Regions from separate parts of the Macrococcus equipercicus genome, predicted to be linked through region 3. Evidence: riboswitches for the same ligand, from Rfam matches in the RefSeq annotation. Region 3 holds a riboswitch; each other region holds the start of a gene.
What was found. A riboswitch is a leader RNA that binds a small molecule or an ion and turns the genes downstream of it on or off. The one in region 3 is predicted to bind S-adenosylmethionine.
Positions count from the first base shown of each region.

Region 1: another riboswitch for S-adenosylmethionine. It lies ahead of KFV11_RS03140 (methionine ABC transporter ATP-binding protein); the one in region 3 lies ahead of mtnK (S-methyl-5-thioribose kinase).
Region 2: another riboswitch for S-adenosylmethionine. It lies ahead of KFV11_RS00515 (PLP-dependent transferase); the one in region 3 lies ahead of mtnK (S-methyl-5-thioribose kinase).

Region 1 is NZ_CP073809.1:592,691-598,409, reverse strand. It holds gene KFV11_RS03150 (MetQ/NlpA family ABC transporter substrate-binding protein) at 1-420, opposite strand, end outside; gene KFV11_RS03145 (methionine ABC transporter permease) at 446-1,144, opposite strand; gene KFV11_RS03140 (methionine ABC transporter ATP-binding protein) at 1,137-2,162, opposite strand; SAM riboswitch class I at 2,231-2,332, opposite strand; gene KFV11_RS03135 (thioredoxin family protein) at 2,373-2,675, opposite strand; gene KFV11_RS03130 (toprim domain-containing protein) at 2,635-3,018, opposite strand; gene gcvH (glycine cleavage system protein GcvH) at 3,090-3,509, opposite strand; gene KFV11_RS03120 (Spx/MgsR family RNA polymerase-binding regulatory protein) at 3,535-3,888, opposite strand; gene KFV11_RS03115 (thioredoxin family protein) at 4,027-4,350, shown strand; gene KFV11_RS03110 (nitroreductase family protein) at 4,391-4,930, opposite strand; gene aroD (type I 3-dehydroquinate dehydratase) at 4,962-5,681, opposite strand.
Region 2 is NZ_CP073809.1:96,601-102,319, forward strand. It holds gene KFV11_RS00490 (Nramp family divalent metal transporter) at 1-432, shown strand, start outside; gene KFV11_RS00495 (RluA family pseudouridine synthase) at 533-1,414, shown strand; gene KFV11_RS00500 (GyrI-like domain-containing protein) at 1,452-1,913, shown strand; gene KFV11_RS00505 (hypothetical protein) at 1,969-2,475, opposite strand; gene KFV11_RS00510 (helix-turn-helix transcriptional regulator) at 2,468-2,680, opposite strand; SAM riboswitch class I at 2,843-2,941, shown strand; gene KFV11_RS00515 (PLP-dependent transferase) at 3,000-4,100, shown strand; gene metC (cystathionine beta-lyase MetC) at 4,100-5,287, shown strand; gene KFV11_RS00525 (CBS domain-containing protein) at 5,309-5,719, shown strand, end outside.
Region 3 is NZ_CP073809.1:329,081-334,799, forward strand. It holds gene KFV11_RS01805 (DNA-3-methyladenine glycosylase I) at 1-353, shown strand, start outside; gene KFV11_RS01810 (S66 family peptidase) at 371-1,396, shown strand; gene KFV11_RS01815 (class I SAM-dependent methyltransferase) at 1,415-2,164, shown strand; SAM riboswitch class I at 2,249-2,352, shown strand; gene mtnK (S-methyl-5-thioribose kinase) at 2,432-3,634, shown strand; gene mtnA (S-methyl-5-thioribose-1-phosphate isomerase) at 3,631-4,662, shown strand; gene KFV11_RS01830 (2,3-diketo-5-methylthiopentyl-1-phosphate enolase) at 4,659-5,719, shown strand, end outside.

The DNA of each region.
Region 1 (5,719 bases), 260 kb from region 3:
ATTAGAGACAAACACGGTAGCGCCTTTTGGCAGATCTTCTAAAGATTTATATTTTTTAGAGTAGACAGCCATCGGTTCGATGTGAACGTTACCTGCTGACTCGATTTTGTAGCCTTTAGATTTTTTCTCTGTATCTAAGTATGGTGTATGCTGGAAGTAGTTAGCATCGATGTCGCCTTCAGATAACAGACGGTTCGGTGTTGTATAGTCGTTGATTGTTTTAATTTTTAATGTGTAGCCTTCTTTTTTAAGGATGGGTTTTGCCTGCTCTAAAATTTCAGCGTGAGGTGCAGGTGATGCACCGACTGTGATTGTTTTGTCGCCTTTAGCACTGCTTGAATCTTTGCTGTCAGATGAACCACATGCTGTTAAAACTACTGCAAATAAAACGGTGATGACGAAAGCTAATAATTTTTTCATTGTAAATCTCCCTTATATTTTATTATTATCGTTTATCGATGCGTCTCGTAATTGTGTCACCGATAAACTGTATTGCAAACACAATGATAAGAATTAAAACAGTTGCTACTAAAATGACGTCGTTCTGACTGCGGGTGAAGCCGACAAGATAAGCTAAGTTACCAAGTCCGCCGGCACCGATGACACCGGCGATTGCTGTAGAACCGACCAGCGCGATTGCTGTTACTGTAATTCCTGACACAAGTGCCGGCATTGACTCTCTCAGCAGCACTTTAGTGATCAAGGTCCAGCGTGTAGCACCCATTGCTTCTGCTGCTTCGATGACGCCTTTATCAATTTCCTTCATGCCGATTTCAACAAGGCGGGCATAGAATGGTGCAGCACCGATGATTAAAGCCGGCAGCGCTCCTTTCACACCGCTGATGGTATGCATCAGTATGTTGGTGAACGGAATCAGCAGAATGATCAAAATGATGAATGGTACTGCCCGGAACAGATTGACTAAGAACGCCGTAATTCTGTAGACAGCGCGTGCACCGCTCGACTTGCTTCTAGAAGTCAGAAATAAAATGGTTCCGATGATAAGACCCAGGAAAAACGTGAAGAATGTAGAAACAATTGTCATGAATAACGTCTCATAGACTGCTGTCCAGACATCCGGCCAGACCACATTCTTGAAGCTGAACATGTCCTGTAAAATCTGTACGATACTGCTGTTATCCATGTCGTTCCACCTCCGCTTTCACACCATGCTGTTCAAGTTCTCTGAACATCTCATCTGTGCGTTCGTTAAGTGCTGGAACATGGACAATCAAGTGACCGACAGCACCGTTCTGTGTATGACTGACATGACCAGCTAACACATTCATATCAAGATTGAACTTGCGGATCATTTTCGAGATGATCGGCTGTCCGGTCGTTGAACCAATGAATTTCAATCTTAAGATTGTTCCCGTCGGGTAGGACTCAAAGATTTCATTGATTGACGTTTCTACTTCCTCATCTTTCAGGTCATCTTTGACAAAACGCTGCGTCACGGCTGACTGCGGATTTCCAAAGACCGTGAGCACAGGTCCTTCTTCAACGACACGGCCGTTTTCCATCACTGCGACTTTATGACAGATTTTGCGGATGACATGCATTTCATGCGTAATCAAAATGATGGTCAGCCCTATTTTTTTATTAATAGCTACAAGAAGTTCTAAAATTTCATCGGTCGTCTGTGGATCAAGGGCACTTGTCGCTTCGTCACACAGTAAGACAGTCGGGTCATTAGCCAGGGCGCGGGCGATGCCGACACGCTGTTTTTGGCCACCAGACAGTTGAGAAGGAAATGCTTTCTCTCTGCCGGTTAATCCGACCATACGGATTAACTCATTCACTCTTTGTTCCCGTTCTGCTTTAGCTACACCTGCGATTTCAAGTGGGAAAGCGATATTGTCAAAGACAGTCCGTGACCAGAGCAGATTAAAATGCTGGAAAATCATGCCGATTTTCTGCCTTTTTTTACGTAAGTCTTTAATGCCAAGCTGTGCAATATTGTCGCCACCGACGATGACATCGCCGCTTGTAGGTTTTTCAAGTCCATTGAACATTCGGATTAAAGTACTTTTACCAGCACCTGAAAATCCGATGACACCGTATATCTCGCCTTCACTAATCTGAAGATTAACGTTATCTACAGCAGTCAATGTTCCTTTCTTCGTTGCAAATTGCTTTACAACAGATTGCAGTGTAATCACTTACTTACCTCCTTTAAACGAATAAAGCGTCTTTCCCATGTTAAGAGAAAGACGCGTGAATATATCGTCTCTCATCTTCTAAAGCCATAAGCTTTATGTGAATTGGCACCATGTCTGACGACGGTTGCCGGGCTTCAAAGGGCACATCCCTCCACCTCTCTTGATAAGAGTTACATTATTAAATTATTTTCTAATCATAGACTATGATTTTTATTCCGTCAATGCTTTATTAACGATTTCATATAAATTTGTCACAGATTCAAATTTAAAGACTGTTGCGGCCACTTCGTCGGCTTTAACGACAAACAGGACCGGTACGCTCATCACTTGATAATCCTGTACTAATGCCGGGACATAGTTCACATCCTGTTTAATAACATGAAGTTTCGTCAGTTCGGCTAGTACGTCTACCATACGTTCAGCAACTTTGCATGTACCGCATAACGGCGTATAACCGAAAATAATATACGTCTCACCAGGCGGACTGCCAGGCAAATACTGCTTGATGCTCATTTGCTACATTCCCATCTTTCACTTCAAATTCGTGCCTGATCAGCACTTTTGCTAAATAATCGTTAGGACACCTTCCTACTTCGCAATACTTCGGGTCAATATATATATGCCGGCTTTCGCTTAAATGCCGCTTGAACCAGCTGCGGATTGTCTTGCCCGCTTTATCCGCATCAGTCATAATATAGACTTTATGGCCAATGAGCTCCTCAAGCATAGCGTCGAGCTTAGAAACCCCCATCGTCCCGTTCGTGCAAATAATATGTACCGGTTCAGATAAGACTTCCTGCAACTTCTTCTTGTCGGATTTACCTTCAACAACGATGACTTTACTCATCACAGCCACATTCATCACCTTCTCATATGCGATTATAAAAAAATTCCCTGATAACAGTATTATCAAGGAAATTATAGCATTTATGCATTTATCATTTCATCATATTGCGCTTGGTCTAACAGTTCATTGAATTCATCTTCGTTAGATGCTTCAACTTTAACCATCCATGCATTGTCGTAAGGAGATTCATTGACGAATTCCGGGCTGTTCTCAAGAGCGCTGTTCACTTCAACGACTTTACCGCTGATTGGAGCGTATAACTCAGAAACTGTCTTCACAGATTCCACGCTGCCAAACGGCTGACCTGCAGTGATGTCATCGCCTACTTCCGGAAGTTCGACGAATACGATATCCCCTAATTCTGATTGTGCGAAATCAGTAATCCCTATCGTATTAACAGTTCCTTCAGTTTTTACCCATTCATGATCTTTGGAAAATTTTAAGCCTTCTAATGATGCCACAAAAATCCCTCCTCTAAGTTTATATATTAATAATGACATAGCATAAATCTTTATTCAATCTTTTTTATAACCATGTATCGCGGTAATCTGCTTCTTTAAAACCTAAAGTGATTTTACCGTCATTGACAGCAAGCGGTCGTTTGACGAGCATCCCGTCAGATGCAAGAAGATCCAGCTTTTCTGCATGACTCAGGTGAGCTAGTCTGTCCTTTAAGTTCAGTTCACGGAACTTAGTCCCCTGACGATTAAACAGTTTATCGATGTCTACCCCTGTCTGCTGGATGATCTGCGTGAATTCCCCGGTAGTCGGCGTATGTTCTTTAAGATTGATCGGCTCATAACTCACACCATTATCTGTTAAAAACTGAGCCGCTTTCTTACATGTCGAGCAGTTAGGAATCTGGAAAAATTTAATCATATTGAACCTCCATCTGTAGTTATATTTCAATAGTATCAATATTTATTCAAGACGACAATTAACTTATTAAAGGCACACCGTTTAACCTTTAGGACAGAATGGTATATAATATAATAAAATAAGTAGAGGAGCTTTACAATGAGAACAATAAGTCAGTATGCAGAATTTGAGGAAATTATTAATCAGGACGAACAGATGATTGTTAAATTTTTTGCGGACTGGTGCCCTGACTGCGCGAAGATGGATAACTGGATTGACCCTATTGTTGATGAATATCACGATATTACATGGTACAAGATTAATCGTGACCAAGTGCCGGAAGCTGCGACTGAAAATGACGTCATGGGCATTCCAAGCCTGTTGATTTTTGAAAACGGCAAAAAAACAGCGCACCTGCATTCAGCGAATACAAAAACACCTGAAGAAGTGAAAGCATTCCTTCAGGAAAACATCCGTAAATAAAAAAATTCCCGACGAGTTGTCGGGAATTTTTTTATGAATTTTACCATTCAGTAAGCAGGCGGCTGTTGTTACGTTCCTTCAATGGAACTTCGTCAGCCGTATCCGTTAAATAAACAAAGCCGTAAATCATTTCATCTGCTGCGATATCAAGACTGCCGTTTAAGCCGGGTGCCGTGATCACGCCGGGCGTTTTAATGCAGCTGCCGACTCCTGCTTCATGCAGTACAAGTGACAAGGTCTGCAGAAATGCGCCGACTGCCAGCACATCTTCCAGAAACTGCTTCTGTCTGCGGTCGTAATTTCCGACAATAACAAGCAGGCCGCTTAACTTAGTGAGCGTGTCAATATGCTTCGCTTTCTTCTCAGGCTCATTTTTAAAGGCAAAGTCCGCAAACAGCGCCGCAAATTCAGCCAGCCTGTCTTTCTTGATCCAGATGACGCGCCATGGTTCACGCATCCCGTGATTCGGTGCATAAGCTGCGAGCGCGACCGCTTCTTCGATAACGGTATCACTTACAGTAGTATCGTGGTCGTATTTCTTATAGCTGCGTCTATTGATGATCGCTTGTTTTAACTCCATAGAAAAACTCCTCATATAAAGTAATTGCCTGCTAATAGATTTCGAGCAATGATTTCAGCTGTTTCACATGCAGCTGACCAGGTGCCGCTTCTTCACCGATATGACCATAGGTCAATGAAGAACCAAACGACCCGCCGGCAATCCTGCTGAGTTTACCCTGCTCACCCATTGCTATACCGACAATATGGTTATCGCAGTTCTGCTTCGTCTCGTATACAGCCAGCAGCAGTTTCAGTACATCGCGGACGTCTGCCGGCATAACAGCGACCTTGCTGAAATCCGCTCCTAAGCCCTGCATTCTATTATATAAGGCAATCAAGTCTTTGGAACTCGGTGTATGATCGAATTCATGGTGTGAAATCAACACCTGCACGTGATGCATCCGTGCTGCTTCAATTAATTCATCCATCAAGTCTTCATATAACAGAAGCTCGATATCGATAATATCAATGATATTCGCTGTTACTATCTCTTTCACGAGTTCATAATATGCATGCGGCTCTTTTTCACCCTTGCCGCCCTGCCCTTTCGAACGATACGTAAAGATCAACGGGAGCGTGAACTGCTCTTTCAGCATCTTCAGATCAGCGATATAGTCTTCTACCGCCAGTTCGCCACATAAATCCGCCCGGTATTCCATCATATCGATATATGACATGTTCTCTGACAGCCGCTCAATCGTTTCTTTCCAGTCGTTATTAGTGGAACTTAACGTCACTACAATCTTAGGCGTTACACTACATTTATCCATTACCCGTCCCTCCAGTCACATTAATCATATACCATTAA
Region 2 (5,719 bases), 230 kb from region 3:
GGAGCTGCAGGCGGTGCCGCGATGAGTACGCTGTTTGCTGTTGCACTACTGGCAAGCGGGCAGAACTCGACGATTACCGGGACACTGTCTGGTCAGATTGTCATGGAAGGTTATCTGCACATTCGGCTGCCGCAGTGGGCAAGACGCCTGATCACTAGAGTAATAGCTGTTGTTCCTATATTTGTCTGCCTGCTGTTCTACGGCTCTAGTCATGATAAGATTGAAGACTTGCTGATATTCACACAAGTTTTTCTTAGCTTAGCTTTACCGTTCAGTATTATCCCGCTTGTCATCGCGACAAGCAGAAAAGAAATCATGGGGGAGTTCATCAGCTCTAAACTTGTAACAGCTGCTGCCTGGCTCTTGGCAGTGGTTCTCAGTCTATTGAACGTTTACCTGCTGGCTGCCACTGTAAGAGAATTCATTGGTTAAGCTTGAATATATTAATAAATACTCACTTTACTCACCTTACCATTTAATAAGCAAAATGAATTAATAGCACGGTCATCACATGACCGAAAGGACGTATATAATGAACAGAAGAAATGGCCGTGACGCCGCATGGGAAGTACACGAAGCAACAGAACTACTCAAGTTTTTATTTGAAGTAATGCCGGAGAGAAGTAAGAAGACAGTGAAGACAATGCTCGGTAGAGGCCATGTCTTTATTAACAATGAATCAACGAGTCAGTTCAATGCACCACTCGCACAAGGTGATATCGTGGAAATCCGTACAAGCGCACCGAACAAAAAAGCGAAAATCAAAGGGATTGAAATACTGCATGAAGATACAGATGTCATCGTAGTGAACAAAGAAGCGGGGCTGTTATCTATTGCATCAGAAAAAGATAACGAAAACACAGCATTCCGCCTGCTGTCAGACTATGTTAAAAGAGCACATCCACAAAACCGTATATATGTAGTCCACCGGCTCGACCGCGAGACGTCCGGTGTCATGATGTATGCGAAAAACAAAAAAGCGCAGCAAGTGCTGCAGCACAACTGGAAGCAGTTAGTAAGTGAACGGACTTATATCGCACTTGTAGAAGGCCGCATGACAGAAGATGGCACTATTACAACTTGGCTCACTGAAGATAAAACGTTGACCATGCATTCCAGCAAAACTCCGAACAACGGCAAAAAGGCTGTGACGTATTATAAAGTGCTGAACACCAATCGCACGCAGACATTATTAAAAGTCAATCTGGAGACAGGGCGTAAAAACCAGATACGGATTCATATGAAAGAGCTTGGTCATCCGATTGTCGGTGACAAAAAATACGGAGCTGTAACAAACCCGTTCAGACGTATCGGCTTACATGCAAACGTTCTGGCATTCACACATCCGACGACCAATAAAGCAATGCGCTTTGAGGCAGAACTGCCGAAAGTATTTAAGATGTCATTTAAATAAATAGATGATCTATGATATCATCCGAGGAGGAAGAATAATGGCATATGAAGTAAGAGAACTAGCAGAGACACGGGTCATCGGAGAGAAAAGAAGCTACGACAGTATAGAAGAAGCACAGGAAAAAATACAGCAGTTCTGGACTGACTTTAAGCAGTCAGACCAACGCGCGCGCTTAACACTTGAAGCAGATGAACAATTTCAAGGATTTTTCGGCATATATTTTCCGACGGACAACGGTGTCGATTATATGATCGGAGTGAGTTCTGACCGGGAAACGTCAGAATGGGCTTCTCATAACATCCCGGCAGGTAAATATATAGTATTTGAGGCAGGACGCCCCGTTTCGCGTGAAATTCAGCGTGTCACTAATGAAGCTTATGAAGTCATTATACCTGCTTCCCAGCATGACTTAAGAAATGCTCCAGAATTTGAATACTATCCTTTCGGTAATGTCACAGCAGCTGACTATACAGCTGAAATGTGGATACCGGTTAAATAACATAAAAAAGATGAGATTTAATCTCATCTTTTTTATTTGCTGAATGATAATAAAATCATTTTAGCAGTTGCCTTGTTTTTAAAAAATAAATGAAGTAAGATGCCGCCGCAATAAACATCAGTAATGTAAGAAACAGTGACTTTGTTACAAAATTATCAGGTAGAAATAATATAATGCCGACCATAATAGGTAACGCTAAGCCGATAAAGCTATAGACAGCTTTCAGCGATTGGTACGTAACGAAAGATAATCCTTCATCATTGTCATTGATTTCTGGAAATATATTATTAAGTAGATTTAAATGTTTGTGCTGCTTCTTGATTTTAATGAAATAGTAAATCATCACTATGAGAAATATTAAATTTAACACAAGTGCAATAAGCATGATGACACTAAAATCAATGCCATACTTAAAGAAGTCAACATTGATTGAAAAAAGCGTTTCTTGATCATTGATATTAAACTCTGTTACTAAAGAAATAGGAATAATTAGTAGTGCGAGGAATAAAATACTTACAAATTGAACCAGCGGGTAATAAAATCGAATTTTATTTTCATTCATTTGACTCATCCTCCAATGTAAATAAATCTTCAACTCTGCAATCAAATTCGTGGCAAATTTTTAGTACTAATGTAATTGAGGGGGAAAATGTTCCTTTCTCAATAAAACCTATTGTCTGGCGTGTGACATTCACTCTATTAGCCAGTTCTGACTGACTAATTCTTTCTCTTGCCCTATATTCCTTTAAACGAGACGTTAACTTCAAATGATTCACTCCTTACAACTAATGTATAGTATTTCTAACATAATGTATAGTATTTTTAACATTTTAGTATGAAATGAATAATTGATAGAGTGTTAAAGATTAAATTAACCAGTACTATTGAATTACTATTCAAAATAATGATACACTTTCATAAAATTTAATAACTTATACAGAGAGATGGAGGGAATTGGCCCTTTGAAGTCTCAGCAACCGGCTGATGCACGGTGCTAAATCCAACAGGTGAATCCTGGAATATGAGTTGATACAATGTACTCCTCTTTTTCAGAGGGGTATTTTTTTATTTTAAGGAGGAGTTACTATGAAAACAGCGTTAGCACAAATTTCGCGAACAGATGATGTGACAGGGGCGACGTCTAATCCTATTTACTTGGCGACAGCTTATGCTCATGCCAAGCTGGGTGAGTCAACTGGATTTGATTACACACGGACGAAGAATCCGACGCGTTCTCATTTCGAAGAGGTGTTCGCTCGTCTTGAGGGCGGGAAATATTCATTTGCCACAGCAAGCGGTATGGCTGCCATCCAGCTTGTCTGTAATCTGTTCAAACCTGCTGATGAAATTCTTGTATCATTTGATTTATACGGTGGGACATTCAGATTGTTTGATTACTACGCAGAGCAGTACGGCGTCTGTTTTAAATATATCGATTTCAACAATATTGAAGAAGTGACGAACTCAATTACTGACAATACCCGCGCATTTTTCATCGAACCGATCTCCAACCCGCTGATGACTGCTGTCGATTTAACTCCTCTCTATGCCATAGCAAGTGAACGTCATCTACTGACGATTATTGATAACACATTTTTAACGCCTTACTTATCTACACCGCTGAAAGATGGCGCAGATATTGTCCTCCATTCAGCGACGAAATATATCAGCGGCCACAATGACGTGCTGGCAGGTGTCGTGACAGTCAATGATGAGACGTTAGGCGAACAGCTCGGTCAGTTCCATAATATGATCGGTGCCACACTATCACCGTTTGACAGCTATTTGCTGCTCCGCGGCTTAAAGACACTGCACTTGAGAATCGAACGTTCCAGCGATAATGCCCGGCGTCTGGCGCAAGCGTTCGAAAGTCACGAAGCTGTTCAGGAAGTATTGTACGCGGGCGAGAGTGGGATGCTGAGCTTAAGGCTGAACAACAATTATAAAGTCGGCCCGTTTCTTGAACAGTTGAAAGTCTGTATTTTCGCTGAGAGCCTCGGCGGTACTGAAACGTTCATTACGTTCCCTTATACACAGACGCATGTCGATATGCCCGAGGAAGAAAAGCAGAAGCGTGGGATTGATGAGCAGTTAATCAGAATCTCTGTAGGTATCGAAGATTACAATGATATTGAACAAGACATTATCCAGGCGCTAAAACATGCAGCAGTCAAGGAGGCGGTATGATGAGTTACTCACAGGAAACATCGTTGATACTCGATAGTCCGAGAGGCAAAGACTATACGTCAGCCAATCAGCCGCTCTATTACTCTTCGACTTATCACCAGGAAGTACTGGGTGGTGCTGCTGACTATGATTACGCACGAAGCGGTAATCCGAACCGCAGTCTGCTGGAAGAGAAACTTGCTAACTTAGAAGGCGGTAACCACGGTTTTGCCTTTAGTTCAGGGATTGCTGCCATTACTGCTGTCTTTATGACATTGAAGGCCGGCGACCATGTCATTCTGCCGGACGATGTATACGGCGGGACTTATCGATTGACGGAACGCATCTTCAGGCGTTTCGGCATTGACTTCACAACGGTAGATCAGACAGATTTAGGAGCAATTGCTCGGGCAGTGCAGCCTAATACACAGCTGATTTATGTGGAAACACCGTCTAATCCACTGTTCAAAGTCACTGATATTTCAGGAGTCAGCCAAATTGCCAAGGACAATGATGTGCTGCTGGCAGTCGATAATACGTTTATGACACCACTCGGGCAGTCGCCGTTTAAGCACGGGGCAGATATTGTCATTCATTCGGCGACCAAGTTTCTAAGCGGTCATAGCGACCTTATCGCAGGAGCAGTCATCGTCAACTGTCCGAAGCTTGCTGAGGACATTTATCTCATCCAGAACGGCACAGGCTCGGGACTCGGTGTCTATGATGCATGGACATTGACGAAAAATTTGAAGACATTGGCAGTACGATTTAATCAAAGCGTGACTAACGCTGAGAAAGTATGCCGTTTCCTGAAGCAGCATCCTGCTGTAGCGACTGTTTACTATCCAGCAGACAGTGATATTCACGTGAAACAAGCAGTAAACGGCGGGGCAGTCATTGGCTTTAGGCTGGCAGATGAGACGCAAGCTCAAACGTTTGTGGATAACGTTACACTACTGCTTGTCTCAGTCAGTCTGGGTGGCGTAGAAACAATATTGTCCCATCCTGCGACGATGAGTCATGCTGCTATACCGGAACTCGTCAGAAGACAGCGGGGCATCACACAAGGCTTGTTCAGACTATCAGTCGGGCTGGAGAACGCAGAAGAACTTATCCTTGATTTACAACAGGCACTTGAAACGACAATCAACAGGCAGAGAAATAATAAGAAAAAGCAGTACGTAAGTCAATGTTATACTAACCAATAACATTGATTAAAGGAGCTGCCCATGAATAATTTTAACCAGTTTATCGCTGAATTTAATTCACTTCATAAAGCTATGCAGAAAATCACCGGGAAAGAAGACGACTTCGGTTCATTGTTCCATGAGATGAAAGAGACGCATTCTGTGATTAGGCGATATAAGAATCAAATAGACGTGGCAAGAGAGCTGCGCAATTTATTAGTGCATAATCAAACAGAAGCTTATAATTTTGCTGAGCCATCCAACGAATTCATCAAAGAACTAAAAGCGATAAGAATCAAGCTCGAAAAGCCGGAAACTGTCTCAATCTTCAAGAAGCAGGTCATGACGCTTGATTGCAATGATTCACTGACAGATGCCCTCAGCCTCGTGAAGAAATATCAGGTGACTCAATATCCTGTCTTTGAAGACAGGGAGTTTAAAGGGATCTTGTCT
Region 3 (5,719 bases):
CATTTAGTGGGTTTGAGGTCGCTGAAATAGTGAAATATGATGATAATACACTTAATACGATTCTGGACATACCGGATATGATTAAGCACCGGGCAAAAGTTGAAAGCGTCGTGACCAATGCGCGGGCCTTTCAGAAAGTGCAGCAGGAATTCGGCTCTTTCTCAGACTATATATGGGCGTTTGTAGACGAGCCTGTCGTCCGCTATTACGAACGGGAAGCAGATGTCCCGGTGAAGGATGAACTCTCTGAAGCGGTGAGCAGGGACCTGAAAAAGCGCGGCTTCAAGTTTATCGGCCCGGTCGTCAGTTATTCATACTTAAGTGCTATTGGCATGATTCAGGATCGATTATGATAAAAAGGATGATGACGATGAAATACCCTGAAATGAAGCCGGATTATGTGATCGGTGTGACACCGGTCTCAAACGGCATCTACCGCGAGACAGAAACATTGTTTAAAAATACATTTGCACGGATGGAAGAGCGTGGTTTCAAGATTAAGAAGAAAGCGGAGATATGGGGGCAGGAGAATGCGCGGGCCTGTTCCGGTGAAGAGCGGGCTGAAGGTTTGATAGCGATGATGAACGACGATGAAGTGGACATCATCATGCCGCCGTGGGGTGGTCATCTTGCGGTGGAGATGCTGGAACATCTTGATTTCAGCAAGCTGAAGCCCAAATGGCTGACCGGCTACTCAGATATTTCAACCGTCATGCTGCCGATTACGCTGAAGACAGGCATTGCGACAGCCCATATGGCGAATATCGTCGACCTGCGCGGTGAAGCGATGGATGAAGTGACGGCGAAGTGGCTGCAAGTATTAAATACGAAATCCGGCGACTCGGTCGAGCAGGTGTCATCCAAACTATATCAGGAAGAATGGGATCATGAAAATCCGACGTCCATGGTCTTTAAGCTGTCTGAACAGACGGAATGGAAAGGCTTCGATGCAGCAGGTGAGAAAGTGTCAGGCATGCATATGGAGGGAAGAATGCTCGGCGGCTGTATCGACTGCTTCCGCCATCTTATCGGCACGGAATACGGCGATATTGAAGCATTCAAGAAGAATCATACTAATAATGAATCCATTGTATGGTATATCGATGACAGCGAGCTCGACACAGTCGATTTCAAACGGTCACTTGTCCAGATGATGTATGCCGGCTGGTTTAAAGACTGCGCCGGTATCATCTTCAGCCGGGTCGGCAAACCGAAAATAAAAGAGAGCTATCAGTATGAGGACGTTTACCGGGAGATGGCGACAACGTTAAATGTTCCTGTGCTTTACGATGTGGATTTCGGCCATAAGCCGCCGCAGATGACGATCATTAACGGGGCGTATGGTATGATAGACATGGAACAAGGGAAGGGACATTTTACACAGCGTTTTATTTAGCGTCAGGGGGTTACAGATGTGGATAACACCGAACTGTTTACTAATAAAGCAGAAATATACGAACTGGGCAGACCGTCTTATCCAGATGCGCTGCTTGCCTTTATGAAAGACCGGTTTATAATCACTGAACAGACGGTTATCGCGGATATCGGAGCGGGCACCGGGAAGTTCACGGAGAAGCTGCTCGACCTCGGCTGTCATGTCATTGCGATTGAACCGAACCAGGCGATGGCCAATGAACTGAGAGATGGTCTGATGTGCGGTCAGCTGTCCATCAGCGAGCGCCCTGCGGAGCACACAGAGCTTGACGACAACAGCGTCGATATGATTACGGCGGCTCAGTCGTTCCATTGGTTTGAAGTACATCACTTCAAAAAAGAATGTCAGCGTATTTTAGCAGGCAATGGTCCGGTCTGTCTCATCTGGAACTCGCGTATAGAAGAAGCACCAATCAATAAGAAGACGCATGCTGTGTTCAAGCAGCATTGCCCGGATTTCAAGGGATTCAGCGGGGGTGAAGACAGCGGAGAAGGAGTCATCAGCGATTTCTTTGAAGGTGACTTTGAACTGTTTGAATTTGACTATCCGCTTGATTACACGCTGAAGAAATTTGTCGGCCGCTGTGTCTCGGCAAGCTATTCTTTAGAGCCTTCCCACGAGAATTATCCGGCTTTCGAGCAGGCACTCACTAAGATGTTTCATGAGTTTGCTGAAGACGGAAAAGTGAAGGTGCCGAATGTGACTCGCTGCTATTACGGCTATATTTAATCATAATATTTATAGCTTTCTGAAAAAAAGCAATTGACGGAATTTTCACTATGCTGTAAGATTCTATCTATCAACCAATTAAATAACTTATCAAGAGTGACTGAGGGATAGGCCCGATGAAGTCCAGCAACCTGCCGACACGGACAAGGTGCCAAATCCTACAGTACGCATGTACTGAAAGATAAGTAGAGATACTAAAGGCGACGTTTTTCTGTGAGACAGGGAAAACGTCTTTTTTTGTTGCAAAAAAATAGATGAGGTGAAGAAATGAGTCAGTTTGAAGAGTATTTTCTAATGGATGAGGAAGCGGTCAAAGCTTATGTGCGCCATAAAACCGAATTTTTCGGTAGCGACGAGCTCATTGCGACGGAAATCGGTGACGGTAATTTGAACTACGTCTTCCGTGTTGAAGACAGTAAAGGGCAGTCCGTCATCGTCAAACATTCCGGCCGTACAGCACGTATTTCGGATGAATTTGTACTGTCGACCGACCGCACGATACGCGAAGGGAAGCTGCTGGAAGTTCACGGTTCATTCGTGCCGGATTTAACGCCGACCGTCTATTTAGTAGACGAGACGATGAAATGCGTCATTATGGAGGACTTAGCCGACCATAAAATACTGCGCAGTGCGCTGAACACCGGCGATTCATTTCCGAACCTCGGGGAAGACTTAGGACGCTACCTTGCAGAGACATTGATTAATACATCAGACTTTGTCCTTCACCCGAAAGAAAAGAAAGCACTGCAGCAGGAGATGATCAACCCGGAACTATGCGAAATATCAGAAGACCTCGTCTATACAGAGCCGTTCTATGATAACAATCACCGTAACGAAGTGTCCGAGACGCTTGCGCCGTTTGTTCAGTCATTGCTGTACGACGACGAAGAACTGAAAGTCGCAGTGGCGCAGGCGAAGCTGAAGTTTATGAACAAAGCAGAAGCGCTGATCCACGGCGACCTGCATACAGGGTCAGTGTTTGTAAATCGCGACAGCACAAAAGTCATCGATCCGGAGTTCGGCTTCTTCGGGCCGGCGGGTTATGATGTCGGCAATGTCATTGCGCACCTCTTCTTCGCCTATGCACATGCCGAAGCACAGCATGATTTAACGCAGGCGCATTATATCGAGACAGTCATCAATGAAGTGCAGGCCTATTTCAAAAGTCGTGCGCTCAAACTTCTGAAAGATAAAACGCGTGACGTCTCACTGAAGCAGGAGAAAGTGTTTGCAAGTTACATAAGAGAAATAGAACGGGATGCACACGTCATCGCAGGCCTGGAAATCATCAGACGCATCGTCGGTCTCGCAAAAGTCAGTGACATCACATCACTTTCTGCTGACGTCCGTCTGCAGAAAGAAGTGCAGCTGCTGAAGTTCGCGAAATTTTTAGTGCAGTATCCAGAAGAAGCGAGAGTCTATCCATCGCTCTTCTCCATTTATAACGATTATGAGGTGCAGGTCGCATGAACATCAATGCATTAAGCTACAACGACGGCGTGCTGACTTTGCTCGATCAGACGAAGCTGCCGCATGCGACAGTGTACCGTGATTACACGGATTACGAAACGATTGCCCGGGCAATAGAAGAGATGATCGTCCGCGGTGCACCCGCTATCGGTATGACAGCTGCATACGGTGCTGTCATTGGAGCGCGTCAGTTTGCAGGTGACGCGCACTTTACGGACTATATGGAGAATGTCATTGACCGCCTCTGGCATACACGGCCGACTGCGGTAAATTTAATGTGGGCATTGAACCGGCTGAAGCCGCTCGTGAGTGACAATCCGGCAGAAACGATTCAGCGTCTGGAGCAGGCGGCTCACGACATTTTTAAAGAAGATGCGGAGATTAACCGCCGCATCGGTGAACATCTGCTTGAAGTGCTGCATGACGGCGTAACCCTGCTCACACACTGCAATCCCGGTGCACTGGCGACAGCCGCATACGGTACAGCGACAGCGCCGATGTATCTCGCACATGAGCGCGGCTGGAACATTAAAGTTTACTCTGACGAGACGAGACCAAGACTGCAGGGTGCACTCACTGCCTACGAACTCAGTCAGGCGGGCATCGATGTGACAACTATCACGGACTCCACAGCTGCGACACTCATGCAGCAGGGGAAGATTGATGCAGTCATTGTCGGCTGTGACCGCATTGCGGCTAACGGTGATACAGTGAACAAAATCGGCACGATGCCGCTCGCCATCTGTGCGAACTACTACAATGTGCCGTTTTACGTCGCTGCGCCGACCCCGTCGTTTGATATTTCTCTCGCTGACGGCAGTCGTATCCCGATTGAAGAACGGCAGAGCGTAGAAGTGACCACGTTCAATGAGCAGGCACTCAGCATCCCTGACGTTCCCGTCTATAATCCGGCCTTTGACATCACACCGCATACATTGATCACCGGCATTGCGACAGAACATGGCATTATCAAAGCAAATAAAGAAACGATCATTCAGCTATTTGAGAAGAAGGAGATTACGACATGACCATCAACGCAACTTACCACATCAGGCAGCCTGAATCGAAGATTGACGCAGTCGCTGAGAAGCTGGCGATCGGACTGACAGTGGGCAGCTGGACGGATTTGACGGCTGAAGACCGTGACCATCTGGAACGGTTCAAAGGTCAGGTCATCGAGAAGAAAGTACTGGAAGAAAATTTACTGGAAGTCGTTATCGGCTATCCGGAATCCAATGTCACTCCGGACTTTTCTTCTATTATAACGACAGTGTTCGGCAAGCTGTCACTGGACGGTGAAGTGAAGCTGATAGACCTTGAATTTGCAGCTGATTATTATCGTCATTTCAAAGGGCCGGCATTCGGAATTGAAGGCATTAGAGAATTACTCGGGGTAGCCGGCCGGCCGCTTGTGATGAGTATATTTAAAGGGATCATCGGCCGGGACAAAGTGTTCTTTGAGGAGCAGCTGCGTGCTCAGGCACTTGGTGGTGTCAATCTGATTAAAGACGATGAAATTTTGTATGACGTGCCTGAACTGCCGTTTGAAGAGCGCATTCAAATTGCAAACCGTGTACTTGATGAAGTGGAGCAGGAGACCGGCAGGAAAGTTATTTATGCCGTGAACTTATCAGGACCAGTGTTCGACCTGCCGGAAAAAGCAAGGCGCGGGGTTGAACTCGGCGCACGGGCATTTTTGTTCAATGTGCACAGCTACGGTCTTGATGTACTGAAAGGTTTGAGGGCACTTGAGCTCGGCGTGCCGCTTATGGCGCATCCGGCGTTCAGCGGTGCGATTGCCGGCAGTCCGGATTACGGTCTGAGTTATCCGCTGATACTCGCGAAACTGACGCGTCTTGCTGGTGCGGATTTAGTGCTTTTTCCGGCACCGTTCGGCTCGGTAACTTTATCTGAGGAGACAGCCGGAGCGATTGTTGCTGAATGTGTGAAGACGCTGCCGATTAGCGCGGCATTTCCTGTACCGTCTGCCGGCATTCATCCGGGACTCGTCAATAAGCTGATTGATAGCTACGGAGTGGATCAAGTCATCAATGCGGGCGGCGGCGTTCATGGTCATCCGGAAGG